Regions from separate parts of the Streptomyces sp. NPDC054834 genome, predicted to be linked through region 1. Evidence: riboswitches for the same ligand, from Rfam matches in the RefSeq annotation. Region 1 holds a riboswitch; the other holds the start of a gene.
What was found. Region 1 has a riboswitch for glycine ahead of gcvT (glycine cleavage system aminomethyltransferase GcvT). Riboswitches for the same ligand answer to the same signal wherever they lie in the genome.

Region 1 (7,658 bases):
CTCGGCGAAGTCCAGCTGCCGCGGGTACGCCGACCAGCCCGCGATGATCACCTTCGGCCGGTGCTCCTTGGCCAGCCGCTCCACCTCGGCCATGTCGACCAGGCCGGAGTCGTCGACGTGGTAGGCGACCACGTTGAACTGCTTGCCGGAGAAGTTCAGCCGCATGCCGTGGGTCAGGTGGCCGCCGTGCGCCAGGTCCAGGCCGAGGATGGTGTCGCCGGGCTGGGCCAGCGCGAACAGGGCGGCCTGGTTGGCGGAGGCACCGGAGTGGGGCTGCACGTTGGCGTACTCGGCGCCGAACAGCTCCTTGATCCGGTCGATGGCGATCTGCTCGGCGACGTCGACGTGCTCGCAGCCGCCGTAGTAGCGGCGGCCCGGGTAGCCCTCGGCGTACTTGTTGGTGAGGACCGAGCCCTGCGCCTCCATGACCGCGAGCGGCGCGAAGTTCTCCGAGGCGATCATCTCGAGGGTGGACTGCTGGCGCTCGAGCTCGGCGTCGACCGCGGCGGCGATCTCCGGGTCGAGCTCGTGCAGGGACGTGTTCAGGACAGTCATACGGCTACGACTCCTCAGCCGGCGGTGTGGGTGACGTACTCGTCGGCGGAGAGCAGGTCGGCCGGCTCCTCCGTGACGCGGACCTTGAACAGCCAGCCACCCTCGAAGGGGGCGGAGTTCACCAGCGACGGGTCGTTGACGACGTCCTCGTTGGTCTCGGTGACCTCACCGGTGACCGGCGAGTACAGGTCGGACACCGACTTGGTCGACTCGAGCTCGCCGCAGGTCTCACCCGCGGTCACGGTGGAGCCGACGTCGGGGAGCTGGGCGTAGACGACGTCACCGAGCGCGTTGGCCGCGAACTCCGTGATGCCGACCGTCGAGACGCCGTCCTCGGCGGCCGACAGCCACTCGTGCTCCTTGCTGTAGCGCAGCTGCTGGGGGTTGCTCATGGCCTGGATTCTCCTGTACGCGCGGGAGCGCTGATGAAGGGGGGGACTGCTGTGAACGCGTGTGATCAGCGGGAATGTGCGCAGGGTCACGTCCGGATACCGGTACCCGCGCCAAGTGTCTACTTCTGGCGCTTGTAGAACGGCAGCGCCACGACTTCGTACGGTTCGTGGCTGCCCCGGATGTCCACGCCGACACCGGGCGTGCCCGGCGCCGCGTGCGCCGCGTCGACGTAGGCCATGGCGATGGGCTTGCCCAGCGTGGGGGAGGGCGCACCGGAGGTGACCTCGCCGATCACCGCGCCGCCGGCGACGACCGCGTATCCGGCGCGCGGCACCCGGCGGCCCTCGGCGACCAGGCCGACCAGGACGCGCGGCGGGTTCCGCTCGGCGCGCGCGGCGGCCTCGGCCAGCGCCGCCCGGCCCACGAAGTCGCCCTCCTTCTCGAACTTCACCACCCGGCCGAGCCCGGCGTCGAAGGGGGTGAGCGAGGTGGTGAGCTCGTGCCCGTACAGCGGCATGCCCGCCTCCAGGCGGAGCGTGTCCCGGCAGGACAGGCCGCAGGGCACCAGCCCGACGCCCTCGCCGGCCTTGCTCAGCGCCTGCCACAGCTCGACCGCGTGCTCGGGCTTCACGAAGAGCTCGAAGCCGTCCTCGCCGGTGTAGCCGGTGCGCGCGATGAGCGCCGGGACGCCGGCGACGGTGCCGGGCAGGCCCGCGTAGTACTTCAGGCCGTCGAGGTCGGCGTCGGTGAGGGACTTCAGGATGCCGGGGGACTCCGGGCCCTGGACGGCGATCAGGGCGTAGGCGTCCCGGTCGTCGCGGACCTCGGCGTCGAAGCCGGCGGACCGCTCGACGAGCGCGTCGAGGACCACCTGGGCGTTGGAGGCGTTGGCCACGACCATGTAGTTGCTCTCGGCCAGCCGGTAGACGATCAGGTCGTCCAGGATGCCGCCGTCGGCCCGGCAGATCATGGTGTAGCGGGCGCGCCCGACACCGACCGAGGCGATGTTCCCGACGAGGGCGTGGTTCAGCAGGTCGGCGGCCTGAGGGCCGGTCACGGTGATCTCGCCCATGTGGGAGAGGTCGAACAGCCCGGCCTTGGCGCGCACGGCGAGGTGCTCGTCGCGCTCGGAGCCGTAGCGCAGGGGCATGTCCCAGCCGGCGAAGTCGGTCATGGTCGCGCCGAGCGAACGATGCAGGGCATCGAGCGCGGTACGGCGGAGTTCGGTACTGCTCATCGGCGGTCGTCTCCCAAAGGCATGACAGGCGAGGTCGTTCCTCCCCATCTGTCATCGGAACCTGAGAGGTTCGCCCTGACCACAGGAGTGATCATGGCTTGCACCTTGGGTGGAGCCGCTGACACAGCGGCCCGCTTTTCAGATGTGCCTCGCCCGCGCGGTAACGGGGCCTGAGAGATTCAAGGGAGGGACTTGCTCCTTCGGCGCCCCGCACCATCGGTGCCGGGGACTCTCCCGCGCGGATTCAAACGGCCGGTATGCAGTTGGCGCGCACATCATTGCACGCCTCCCGGTCGCACGGCAGACCGGACGTGCGCCTCTCTTTGTGACACGCCTGTGGCCGCAAGCGGACGGAACCGCGAGACACCGTGCATTACCTTCTCTTTACATTCAGAGGGGAGAACCTTTCCTGAACCCCCCAGGGAGGACGATCACGGTGACAAGGACCACGGCATACGCGACGACGACGGTCATCGCCCTGCCCCAGCAGCCGGCGGCCCCGGCCCGCGAACGGTGCGACGAGCTCCCCCACGCTCGGCTGCGCTCGCGCGGGGGGACCCCCATGGCACCGGTCGCCCGCGACCTGCGGGACCGCGCGGGGCGCAGTCCGCACGGCCTGCTCTTCGGCCCCCGGGACCTGGTGGTGATCACCGGTCTGCCGGGCAGCGGCAAGTCGACGCTGATGCACCGCGCGGTCCAGGGCCCGCGCATCGACTCCCAGGACGCCCGCGACCGCTGGGAGCGCCGCATGCCCGGCTTCCTGCCGTACGCGGTGTACCGCCCCCTGGTCCGCCTCGCCCACTACGCCGGACTGCGCCGCGCCCTGCGCTCCGGCGAGGGGGTCGTCGTGCACGACTGCGGTACGCAGGCCTGGGTGCGCGACTGGCTGGCCCGCGCGGCCCGCCGCCGGGGCGGCACGCTGCACCTGCTGCTGCTCGACGTCCCGCCCGCCACGGCCCGGGAGGGCCAGCGCGAGCGCGGCCGGGGCGTCTCCCGGTACGCCTTCCTGCGCCACCGCAGGGCGGCCGCCCGGCTGCTGCGCGAGGTGGAGCGGGGCGAACTGCCCCAGGGCTGCGGCTCGGCGGTCCTGCTCGACCGGGACGCGGCGGACGTGCTGCGCCGGATCGGCTTCGCGACCTGAGGAGACCCGCCTGGCCGCGCACAGGTACCCGCTAGCCTTTCAGGCACAACAGTTGGTCCCAGCAGGCGGTAGGCAGATGGACTTCCCGGCGGACTTTCCCGCGGACTTCCCGGCACAGACGCACCCCCATCCGCACAGCGGTTGGCCCGGCAACGAGCTGGAGGAGGTGCTGTCGGCGTCGTTCGGCATCCCCTTGGCCGGCGGCCGGATCATCGAGGTGCTGGGCCGGAGCTACGTCTGGGTCCCGCTGCCCAACGGCGGCGGCCCCGGCAGCGGCCCGCTCGACCTGCCCACCATGGAGATCGACGGCCAGGCGTACGTGCCGGTGTTCAGCTCCGAGGAGCAGTTCCGCCAGGTCGTCGGTTCCCACATCGGGTACACCGTCGCCCCGGCCGTGGAGTTCGCCCGCGGCCTGCCCCCGCACGTCGGCATCGTCGTCAACCCGGACGGCATGGTCGGCGTCCCGCTCCCGCCGCAGGCCGTGGCCGAGCTGTGCCGGGCCGGCCGTACCCCGCTCGACGGCCCGGCGGGCGGTGGCCGCGTCCGCCTCTTCGAACCCGACTGGCAGGAGGACCCGGTCGACTTCCTCGCCGCCGCCTCCGCCGAGTTCGAGCGGATCAGCGTCGTCCGCACCGCCCGCCGCTGCCTGGCCGCCATCGAGACGGCCGACCCGGTCATGTTCATAGGCGTCGAACTCTCCCGGTGGGAGGGCGACCTGCGGGCCCTGCCCCTGGACGCCCTGGGCCGGGCTCTGGGCACGGTCCCGGTGCGGTGGCCGGTCAACCTGGTCCTGCTGGACGTGACCGACGACCCGGTGGCCGACTGGCTGAAGACGACCGTCCGGCCCTTCTACCAGTCCGGCAACTGAAACGCGCCCCCCGAGGGGCGCGGGGCCGTGTCGACACGCGGCCCGGAGCGACAAGCCACACACAACCCGCACTCGCCGACGGACACTAAGCCGCGAGCTCCCAGGCGCTTAAGCTGTTTCCACACGCGGGGCGACTTCTCGAAGGGGCGGTAACAGGTGAGCGCGAGCGGCACCGCTGCGACCGGACAGGTCGAGCACATGCTGCGCCAGGTGATGCCCGGGCGTTACGACGCCTACGAGGCACTCCTCAGGGCGCTCGCGACCCCCGCCTCCGGCCAGATCTGGATGCTCCTGTGGCACGGCCAGGCCGGATCCCCCGACGCCCAGTACGGGAACATGGAGGTGGACGGCTCGGGCTACGCGCCCTGCGTCACCTCAGCCCAGGAGCTGTCGGCCAGCGGCTGGAACCGCTCGTACGAGGTGGTCGACGCGGTCGACGTGGCCCGCACCCTCTACCCGGACCAGTTCGGCCTCTGGCTCAACCCGCACGCCCCGGGCGGCGGTGTCGGCGTCCCCTGGCTCGACCTGCGCAGGATCGCCACCGGTCTGGACCGCCAGCCGGCCGGCCCGCTGCGCCTGTCGGAACCAGGCGTCGAGGTCCCGCAGTTCTACGCCCTGCTCGCGCAGAACGCCCACCGCACCCAGGCCGTCCGCTCGTTGCGCCGCGCCTGGGTGCAGCCCGCGCTCGGGGCGCCGTACCTCGCCATCGGACTGGACGTGTACGACACCTCGCCGCCCGCCGTGGACTCGGTGCGCGCGATGATGCAGCAGTCCGTCGGGGCGGTCCCGGACGGGCTGCCGGTGTCGACCGTCGTGATGTCCGACGAGTACGACCCCGTCGTCATGTGGATGCGGGCCAAAGCCCGTCCCTTCTACGACCGTGAGGCGCACGCCCCCGCCCCGCCCACGGCACCCGCCGCCGGGTACGGTTATCCGCCGGCGCAGGGTGGCTACTGAGCGGATCGGACCTCCGTGGTCCGCCCATGGGCTTCACAGGGTCGGCACATTTCTCCGCGCGTAGATAACCGCCGATGGTCCTGAAGTGCCCGCTATGACGCTGTTGTACCAACTGGTTCGCGTCCGGGGGGCGTTACCCACTGTTCGGATAACGGAATCCCCTGCACAGCATCACGGTTGCGCATACTTTCCCCGTCAGCTCTGGCGGGTGATCGCGACGAAGCTGAAGACTCGCGACTCAGACGCAAGGTCGAGGGCCTCGTGTCTGAGTGCAAGTCGACAAAGCCGCAATCCGCGGCAGGCGCAGGCCGGTCACCACCGGCGAGAGGGGTCAGGTCACTGTGACCGCACCGATCGAGACCACCGGGGCGGCAGCCGAGGCACAGCCGGAAGCTGTGCTCGAGGGTGCCGGTAAGGGGCAGATCGAGGGCCGTTCCCTGGGGCAGATCGCCTGGACCCGGTTCAAGAAGGACAGAGTCGCCGTGGTCGGCGGCGTCATCGTGATCCTGCTGATCCTCATCGCGATCCTCTCGCGTCCGATCCAGGCGATGTTCGGCCTCGATCCCAACGCCTTCCACCAGGACCTGATCGTGCCCGACACCTCGCTGCCCAAGGGCGGCTGGGGCGGCATGAGTGCCAGTCATCCGCTGGGCGTCGACCCGAAGTTCGGCCGTGACATCGCCACCCGCATCCTGGAGGGCTCCTGGGTGTCGCTGGTGGTCGCCTTCGGCGCCACGGTCCTGTCCAACGTGATCGGCGCCATCATGGGTGTCGTAGCCGGCTACTACGGCGGACGGGTCGACTCGGTCATCAGCCGGCTGATGGACACCTTCCTCGCCTTCCCCCTCCTGCTCTTCGCCATCGCCATCTCCGCCACCCTTCAGGGCGGCGCGTTCGGCCTCAACGGACTGCCGCTCCACCTGAGCGTGCTCATCTTCGTCATCGGCTTCTTCAACTGGCCCTATCTGGGCCGGATCGTGCGAGGCCAGACCCTCGCCCTGCGCGAGCGGGAGTTCGTGGACGCCGCCCGCGGCATGGGCGCCAAGGGCCCGTACATCCTCTTCCGCGAGCTGATGCCGAACCTGGTCGGCCCGATCATCGTCTACTCGACGCTGCTCATCCCGACCAACATCCTCTTCGAGGCGTCCCTGAGCTTCCTCGGCGTCGGCATCCAGCCCCCGCAGGCGTCCTGGGGCGGCATGCTCCGGGAGGCCGTCACGTACTACCAGGTCGATCCCCAGTACATGATCGTGCCCGGACTCGCCATCTTCATCACCGTCCTGGCGTTCAATCTGCTCGGCGACGGTCTCCGCGACGCTCTCGACCCCCGCAGCCGCTAGGCAGCCCCCGAGAGTCCACCAAGTTTCCGATCAATGGAGGGGAAGCAGACCATCATGCGAAGGTCAGCACTGGCCGCGGTTGCGGCCATCGGCTCCGCCAGCCTGCTGGTAGCAGGTTGCAGCAAGGCCGATGACAACAAGGACGGCGGCACGCCGAAGGCGGCCGGTGCCAACAAGGCGACCACGGGTGTCGTCAACGCGTCCGACAAAAAGGGTGGCACGGTCACCTACGAAATGTCGGACGTGCCGGACTCGTTCGACCCGGGCAACACGTACTACGCGTACATGTACAACCTCAGCCGGCTCTACGCGCGCCCGCTGATGACGTTCCAGCCCGGCCCCGGCGAGAAGGGCAACACCCTCGTCCCGGACCTCGCCGCGAGCAAGGGCGTGCCGAGCGACGGCGGCAAGACCTGGACGTACAAGCTGCGTTCGGGCCTGAAGTACCAGGACGGCACGCCGATCACCTCGAAGGACGTCAAGTACGCCGTCGAGCGGTCCAACTTCGCGCGTGACGTGCTCTCGCTCGGCCCGAACTACTTCCAGCAGTTCATGAAGGACGGCGACAAGTACAAGGGTCCGTACAAGGACAAGAGCGCCAAGGGCCTGTCCTCGATCGAGACGCCGGACAACACCACGATCGTCTTCCACCTGAACCGCTCCTTCCAGGAGTTCGACTACCTGGTGGCGGCCCCGCAGACGGCTCCGGTGCCGCAGTCCAAGGACGACGGCGTCGACTACGTCAAGCACATCGTGTCCTCCGGCTCCTACCAGTTCCAGAGCTACCAGGAGGGCAAGCAGGTCGTCCTGGTCCGCAACAAGAACTGGGACCCGAAGACCGACCCGCTGCGCAAGCAGTACCCGGACAAGATCGTCGTCAACCTGAAGGTCAACGCGGAGACGATCGACAAGGACGTCCAGTCCGGCGACGCCACGGCGGAGCTCACCGGTATCGGTGTCGGGGCCTCCACCCAGGCCAGCCTGCTCAACTCCGCGGACGGCAAGGCCAGCACCGACAACGCCTACGGTGGCCGCCTCGTCTACGCGGCGCTCAACACCAAGGTCAAGCCGTTCGACAACGTCGAGTGCCGCAAGGCCGTCCAGTACGCCATCGACAAGGTCTCCGTGCAGACCGCCGAGGGCGGCCCGATCCGCGGTGACATCGCC
Region 2 (7,658 bases), on a different contig from region 1:
ACCAGGGCGCATGCCGAGGCCCGTACGAAGGAGCTGGCCGCGCTCACGGTGAGGCTGCACGCGGCCCTGGTGCAGACCGCGCTCGGCGTTCGGCTGCCTTGAGCGGCACTGGTATGCGAGAGGCCGGATCGGGCGCCCGTCCCCGGCCCGACTACCCAAACATCCCGGGCACGGCCTAGGGTTGCTGTGTGAACGAGCTCGATGTCGTAGGTGTCCGGGTGGAAATGCCCTCCAACCAGCCGATCGTGCTCCTGCGTGAAGTGGGCGGCGATCGGTACCTCCCCATCTGGATCGGACCGGGGGAGGCGACGGCGATCGCCTTCGCCCAGCAGGGCATGGCCCCCGCACGACCGCTGACCCACGACCTGTTCAAGGACGTGCTGGAGGCCGTCGGCCAGGAGCTCACCGAAGTGCGCATCACGGATCTGCGTGAGGGCGTCTTCTACGCGGAGCTGGTCTTCGCCAGCGGGGTCGAGGTGAGCGCCCGCCCCTCCGACGCCATAGCGCTGGCCCTGCGCACCGGAACGCCGATCTACGGCAGCGACACGGTGCTCGACGACGCGGGCATCGCGATCCCGGACGAGCAGGAGGACGAAGTGGAGAAGTTCCGCGAGTTCCTCGACCAGATCTCGCCCGAGGACTTCGGTACCAGCAGCCAGTGAGTGCGTCGGCCGATGGCCGGCGCGCGGTCCGTGACCGGCCGGTCGACGGTTCGTGACCGTCGTTCAGATGGCACTTGCCGGCGGCCAGTGAGAGCGTCCTGACGTTCCCCGCCAGCGCATTCGGCTAGCCTTTCCCCGCGGTGGGGCACGGGAAACCACTCTTAGGGTGATTATCACTCGGCGTGCCGAGTGTGGCGATCGTTGACGCACCCCCGGTGACTGCCTACCGTCGAGAAGGCAGGTCAAGGACGGAGGTCGGCGTGAGAAGCAGCGGCGACGGTACGGCTGGGGGTGCCCCCGGACGAGGTTTCGGGGAGAGCGGTCCGTACCCTCCTTCAAGCTCTCGGCTCCGCTCGGGCACGGGGTATCCCCACCATGGCGGCGCGGCCGATCACGTTCCGCAGCGACCGACGGCCGTGCCGAACGGCGGAGGGGCGGCGTCCATGGCGTCCGAGCAGATCGGCTACCGCGGTCCGACGGCCTGCGCGGCCGCCGGCATCACTTACCGGCAGCTCGACTACTGGGCCCGCACCGGCCTGGTCGAGCCGAGCGTGCGGCCCGCCTACGGGTCGGGCACGCAGCGGCTGTACAGCTTTCGGGACGTCGTCGTCCTGAAGATCGTGAAGCGTTTTCTGGACACCGGCGTCTCGCTCCAGAACATCCGCACCGCCGTCCAGCACCTCAGGGAGCGCGGTTTCCGTGACCTGGGGCGCATGACGCTGATGAGCGACGGAGCCACAGTCTACGAGTGCACGTCCCCCGACGAGGTCCACGCCCTGCTCCAGGGCGGTCAGGGGATCTTCGGGATCGCCGTGGGCGTGGTGTGGCGGGACGTGGAGAGCGCGCTCTCCCAGCTGCACGGGGAGCGCATCGACACCGGGGAGACCCTCGTCGGGCAGAACCCCGCCGACGAGCTGGCGCGGCGACGCAACCGGGCGGTTTGACGGCGCCTGCCGCGCCTGCCCCTCGGCGGCGAGGCCCCGCGTACCGGCTGCCGGGGCATTGTCAGTGGTGTGGTGCAGCATCGGAGGTGTGAGAAACGCGCCCACGATCCTGCACCTCGACATGGATGCCTTCTTCGCCTCGGTGGAGCAGGCCTCCAAGCCGAGCCTGCGCGGGAAGGCCGTCGTCGTGGGCGGGCTGGGGCCGCGCGGAGTGGTCGCCACCGCGTCGTACGAGGCACGGGTCTTCGGGGTCCACTCGGCGATGCCGATGGCCCAGGCGCGTCGGCTCGCCCCGAACGCCGCCTATCTCGTCCCGCGCTTCGGGCTGTACCGGTCGATCAGTGAACAGGTGATGGGCTTGCTGCGGGCGCTGTCCCCACTCGTCGAGCCGCTGAGCCTGGACGAGGCGTTCGTGGACCTGGAGGCGGGAGGAACGGCCCGGGACGAGGAATCGGCACGGCTGGCCGGGGTGAAGCTGCGCGCGGACATCCGGGCCGTCACGGGACTGACGGGGTCGGTGGGGCTCGCCGCCTCCAAGATGCTCGCGAAGATCGCCTCCGAGCAGGCCAAGCCGGACGGGCTGGTACTGATCGAGCCGGGGACGGAGCGGGCAATGCTGGGCCCGATGTCGGTGCGGACGCTGCCCGGGGTGGGGCCGGCGACCGGGGACCATCTGCGACGCGCCGGGATCACCACGGTCGAGGAACTCGCCGAGGCCGGCGAGGACGAGCTCGTACGGCTGCTGGGCAAGGCCCACGGTCGCGCTCTGCACGCCATGGCGCTGGCGGACGACGAGCGGCCCGTGGTGGCGGAGCGGGAGGCCAAGTCGGTATCGGTCGAGGACACCTATGACGTGGACATCCACGACCGGCTCCGGGTCGGCCTGGAGGTGCAGCGGCTCGCCGACCGGTGCGTGCGGCGGCTGCGCGATGCCGGGCTGTCGGGGCGGACCATCGTGCTGAAGGTGCGGCGATACGACTTCTCGACACTGACCCGGTCGGAGACGCTGCGTGGGCCCACGGACGATCCGGCGGTCGTGCGGGAGGCGGCGGCCCGGCTGCTGGACTCCGTCGACACGACCGGTGGCGTACGGCTGCTCGGGGTGGGCGTCTCCGGGCTCGCCGACTACACGCAGGAGGACCTGTTCGCCCAGGCGGCGGGTGAGATGGCGGAAGCGGCCGCGGAGGAGGCGGTGCCCGAGCCCGCGGTGGAACAGCCGACGCCGGCCGAACGGCGCTGGCCCGCGGGGCACGACGTGCGGCATGCGGAGTTCGGGCACGGCTGGGTGCAGGGCAGCGGGCTCGGGCGGGTCACCGTGCGCTTCGAGACGCCCGGCTCGGAGCCCGGCCGCGTGCGGACTTTCCGGGTCGACGACCCGGCCCTGGAACCGGCGGATCCGCTGCCGTTGACTGCCCGGGCAGCCGCGAGCGGGCTCCGTGGCGGTGCGGCGGGCACCGGGGACGGGACGGCGGGCGCCGGGGACGGGACGGCGGGATCCGGGGGCGATGCGGAGATACCCGGAAGTGACGCGGAGCGGGCCCCCATCGGTGCGGAGAGGCTCGGGAAGAGTGCGGACCTGCCCGAGAAGGGTGCGGTCGGGTACGGAAGTGCTGCGGACCGGGCCGAAATCGGTGCGGAGGGATCACAAGGCGGTACGGGCATGCCCTGACGCGGTGCGGATGAGTCCCTCCGCGGTGCGGATGGGACTGAGGCGGACGAGGGATCGGGTGCGTGTCCGGGCGGTGCTGCCGGGTGAAGCGGCTGGCCGGGGCGGTTCTGTGGGGTGTGACCGGCGGTCCCGGACGGGGCGGGTGGGGGGAGGGCCCACTACGTCGGTCCCGCCGTCTCGTCCGTGCCCGCCAAATGGCCGAAGTCGTGGTCCGGGGGCGGAGGAGACGAGGTCACGTCGAGGCCGTAGTGGTGGTAGAGCTGGAGTTCCTGCTCGGGAGAGAGATGGCGACCGACGCCGAAGTCGGGCGCGTCCTTGATGAGGGACCGGTCGAAGGGAACCCGGAGGGTGCCGTCGATCAGTTCGCTGGGCTCCAGCGGGACGAAAGCGTCCCTGGAGAACAGGCCAGTGCGTATGGCCGCCCACTCCGGCTCACCGGTCGCGTCGTCGAGGTAGACCTCGTCGATCGTGCCGATCTTGTCGCCATTGCGGTCGAACGCCTTGCGGCCGATCAGGTGGCGCGGATCGATGTCCGTTCGCACGGTCCCTCCTCGTGGTCGCAACTCATCCGTAAGCACTACAAAAGAGCACATTCAGGAAGGCGGCCACTCGAGGCTCGCGCGTTGCCCTCGCTGGTACGCTGGCAAGCGGCTGCTGACCCCGCGCGGGAGAGTCCTCCGGACACCATCGGAGGCGCCGAAGGAGCAACTCCTCCCCGGAATCTCTCAGGCTCACGTACCGCACGGACGAGGTCACTCTGGAAAGCAGGGCGGTGTCTCGACGGCTTCCGCTCTCACCGACGGTGAAAGCCGGGGCCCTCGGGTGACCCGGTGAAGCTCTCAGGTTGAGATGACAGAGGGGGAGGCCGTCGGGGTACCCGCGCCGGGGTGCCCCTCGAAGGTCGCGTCAGACCAGGAGGCCTCCGCAATGACCACCCACCGCACCCCGCTCTCCGAGCTCGAACAGGGCATCCCCTTCGAGCAGCGCCACATCGGGCCCGACCAGGAGGCGCGGGCCAAGATGCTCGCGCACGTCGGCTACGGCTCGCTCGACGAGCTGACCGCCGCCGCGGTGCCGGATGTGATCAAGAATGCCGACGCCCTGGATCTGCCGGGTGCCCGTACCGAGGCCGAGGTGCTCGCCGAGCTGCGTTCGCTGGCCGACCGCAACCAGGTCCTCGACTCGATGATCGGGCTCGGGTACTACGGGACCTTCACGCCGCCCGTCATCCTGCGCAACGTGATGGAGAACCCGGCCTGGTACACCGCTTACACGCCGTACCAGCCGGAGATCTCGCAGGGACGGCTCGAGGCCCTGCTGAACTTCCAGACCATGGTCGCCGAGCTCACCGGGCTGCCGACCTCCGGTGCCTCGCTGCTCGACGAGGGCACGGCAGCGGCCGAGGCGATGGCACTCTCCCGGCGTATGGGCAGGAACAAGAAGGGCCTCTTCCTGGTCGACGCGGACGCGCTGCCGCAGACCATCGCCGTGATCCAGGCCCGCGCCGAACCGACCGGCGTGGAGGTAGTGGTCGCCGACCTCAGCGAGGGCATCCCGGCCGAGGTCGCCGAGCGTGAGATCAACGGCGTGCTGATCCAGTACCCGGGCGCGTCCGGGGCCGTACGCGACATCAAGCCCGTCGTCGACCGGGCGCACGAGCTCGGCGCGCTCGTCACCGTCGCCGCCGACCTGCTGGCGCTGACCCTGCTCACCTCCCCGGGCGAGCTCGGCGCGGACATCGCGATCGGTACGACCCAGCGCTTCGGCGTGCCCATGGGCTTCGGCGGCCCCCACGCCGGCTACATGGCGGTGCACGAGAAGTTCGCCCGCAGTCTGCCCGGCCGCCTGGTGGGCGTGTCCGTCGACGCGGACGGCAACAAGGCCTACCGGCTGGCGCTCCAGACCCGCGAACAGCACATTCGCCGCGAGAAGGCCACCAGTAACATCTGCACCGCCCAGGTGCTGCTCGCCGTCATGGCCGGTATGTACGCCGTCTACCACGGCCCCGAGGGCCTCAAGGTCATCGCGCGGCGCACCCACCGGTACGCCACCCTCCTGGCCGAGGGGCTTCGGGCAGGGGGCGTCGAGGTCGTCCACGGCGCCTTCTTCGACACCGTCACCGCGCGCGTGCCCGGCCGGGCCGCCGAGGTCGTGGCCGCCGGCCGGGAGAACGGGGTCAACCTGCGGCTCGTCGACGCCGACCAGGTCTCGGCCGCGTGCGACGAGACCACGACCCGCGCCCAGCTGGGCGCCGTATGGACGGCGTTCGGGGTGGAGGGGGACATCGAGGCGCTGGACGAGGCGACCGCAGACGCCCTCCCCGAGGCACTGCTGCGCACCGACGGCTACCTCGCCCACCCTGTCTTCCACCAGTACCGCTCCGAGACCGCGATGCTGCGCTACCTGCGCCGCCTCGCCGACCGCGACTACGCGCTCGACCGCGGCATGATCCCGCTGGGCTCCTGCACCATGAAGCTCAACGCGACCACGGAGATGGAGCCGGTCACCTGGCCGGAGTTCGGGCAGCTGCACCCCTTCGCGCCCGCCGAGCAGGCGCAGGGCTACCTCACGCTCATCCGTGAGCTGGAGGAACGACTCGCCGAGGTCACCGGATACGACAAGGTCTCGCTACAGCCGAACGCCGGTTCGCAGGGCGAGTTCGCCGGCCTGCTCGCCGTACGCGGCTACCACCGTGCCAACGGCGACGACCAGCGCACCGTCTGCCTCATCCCGTCCTCCGCGCACGGCACCAACGCCGCCAGCGCCGTGATGGCGGGCATGAAGGTCGTCGTGGTGAAGACCGCCGAGGACGGCGAGATCGACATCGAGGACCTGCGGGCGAAGATCGAGCAGTACCGTGACGAGCTGGCGGTGCTGATGATCACGTACCCGTCGACGCACGGCGTGTTCGAGGAACACGTGGCCGACATCTGCGCCCGGGTCCACGACGCCGGCGGCCAGGTGTACGTCGACGGCGCCAACCTCAACGCGCTGGTCGGTCTCGCCAAGCCGGGCCACTTCGGCGGTGACGTCTCCCACCTCAACCTGCACAAGACGTTCTGCATCCCGCACGGCGGCGGCGGTCCCGGCGTCGGTCCCGTGGCCGTGCGCGAGCACCTCGCGCCCTACCTGCCGAACCACCCGCTCCAGCCGGCGGCCGGTCCCGAGACGGGAGTCGGCCCGATCTCGGCCGCGCCCTGGGGCTCGGCGGGCATCCTGCCGATCTCCTGGGCGTACGTCCGCCTGATGGGCGGCGAGGGCCTCAAGCGTGCCACCCAGGTCGCCGTGCTCTCCGCCAACTACATCGCCAAGCGCCTCGAGCCGCACTACCCGGTGCTCTACACCGGCCCGGGCGGCCTGGTCGCGCACGAGTGCATCATCGACCTGCGCCCGCTGACCAAGGCGACCGGCGTATCCGTGGACGACGTGGCCAAGCGGCTCATCGACTACGGCTTCCACGCGCCGACGATGTCCTTCCCGGTGGCCGGCACGCTGATGATCGAGCCGACCGAGTCGGAGGACCTGGCCGAGCTGGACCGGTTCTGCGACGCGATGATCGCGATCCGCGCGGAGATCGAGAAGGTCGGCGCGGGCGAGTGGCCCGGCGAGGACAACCCGCTGCGGAACGCCCCGCACACCGCCGCCGCGCTCGGCGGGGAATGGAAGCACGCCTACAGCCGCCAGGAGGCCGTGTTCCCGGCCGGGGTCTCCGCCGCCGACAAGTACTGGCCGCCGGTGCGCCGCATCGACCAGGCCTTCGGCGACCGCAACCTCGTCTGCTCCTGCCCGCCGCTGGACGCGTACGAAGACTGAGCAAGCGGCCAGACAGGCACCATGGGGCCCCGTCCGTGTGGCGGGGCCCTTGCGCGTTCACGCCGTCGCCAGCGACACCTCGGTCGACTTGATCAGGGCGACGACGTCGGAGCCCACGAAGAGGCCGAGGTCGGTGGCCGCCTCCTTCGTGATCGCCGCGGTGAGTTCGCCACCGTCCACGGTCACCCTCACCGAGGCCATGGCAGTTCCGATCGTGAGGTGGGTGATGGTGCCGGGGACCTGGTTGCGGATCGAGAGACCGTCGACCCGGCTGGTGGCCAGGGAGACCTCCGTAGCCTTCACCAGAGCGCGGACGGTGGCGCCCGGGGCGAGCGCGAGTTGCTCGGCGGCCTCCGAAGTGATGGCCGCCGTGAGGCCCTGGCCACCGTCCAGGCGGATCTTGACGATGGTCATGACCTCGCCGGGGTGGACGGCGGTGACGGTGCCGGGGAGCTGGTTGCGGATGCTCAGGGTCATGGCCCCACACCGTAGTGCGCGAGGGCGTTCAGGCAGGGTATGTGCTGATTTGCGGCGTCGTCGGGTGCCCGGCGTCATACCCGGTCGATATGT

Region 2: another riboswitch for glycine. It lies ahead of gcvP (aminomethyl-transferring glycine dehydrogenase); the one in region 1 lies ahead of gcvT (glycine cleavage system aminomethyltransferase GcvT).

What each region holds. Positions count from the first base shown of each region.
Region 1 covers NZ_JBSGZV010000026.1:71,998-79,655, forward strand. The annotation lists gene ACWGJM_RS29870 (serine hydroxymethyltransferase) at 1-555, opposite strand, end outside; gene gcvH (glycine cleavage system protein GcvH) at 570-947, opposite strand; gene gcvT (glycine cleavage system aminomethyltransferase GcvT) at 1,067-2,185, opposite strand; glycine riboswitch at 2,224-2,333, opposite strand; glycine riboswitch at 2,334-2,432, opposite strand; gene ACWGJM_RS29885 (AAA family ATPase) at 2,616-3,326, shown strand; gene ACWGJM_RS29890 (enhanced serine sensitivity protein SseB) at 3,403-4,194, shown strand; gene ACWGJM_RS29895 (enhanced serine sensitivity protein SseB C-terminal domain-containing protein) at 4,351-5,151, shown strand; gene ACWGJM_RS29900 (ABC transporter permease) at 5,493-6,491, shown strand; gene ACWGJM_RS29905 (ABC transporter substrate-binding protein) at 6,546-7,658, shown strand, end outside.
Region 2 covers NZ_JBSGZV010000024.1:132,364-140,021, reverse strand. The annotation lists gene ftsR (transcriptional regulator FtsR) at 1-102, shown strand, start outside; gene ACWGJM_RS28835 (bifunctional nuclease family protein) at 189-662, shown strand; gene ACWGJM_RS28830 (MerR family transcriptional regulator) at 923-1,606, shown strand; partial or broken gene ACWGJM_RS28825 (DNA polymerase IV) at 1,695-3,116, shown strand; gene ACWGJM_RS28820 (PRC-barrel domain-containing protein) at 3,434-3,817, opposite strand; glycine riboswitch at 3,931-4,026, shown strand; gene gcvP (aminomethyl-transferring glycine dehydrogenase) at 4,203-7,088, shown strand; gene ACWGJM_RS28810 (TOBE domain-containing protein) at 7,146-7,565, opposite strand; gene ACWGJM_RS28805 (TOBE domain-containing protein) at 7,640-7,658, opposite strand, start outside.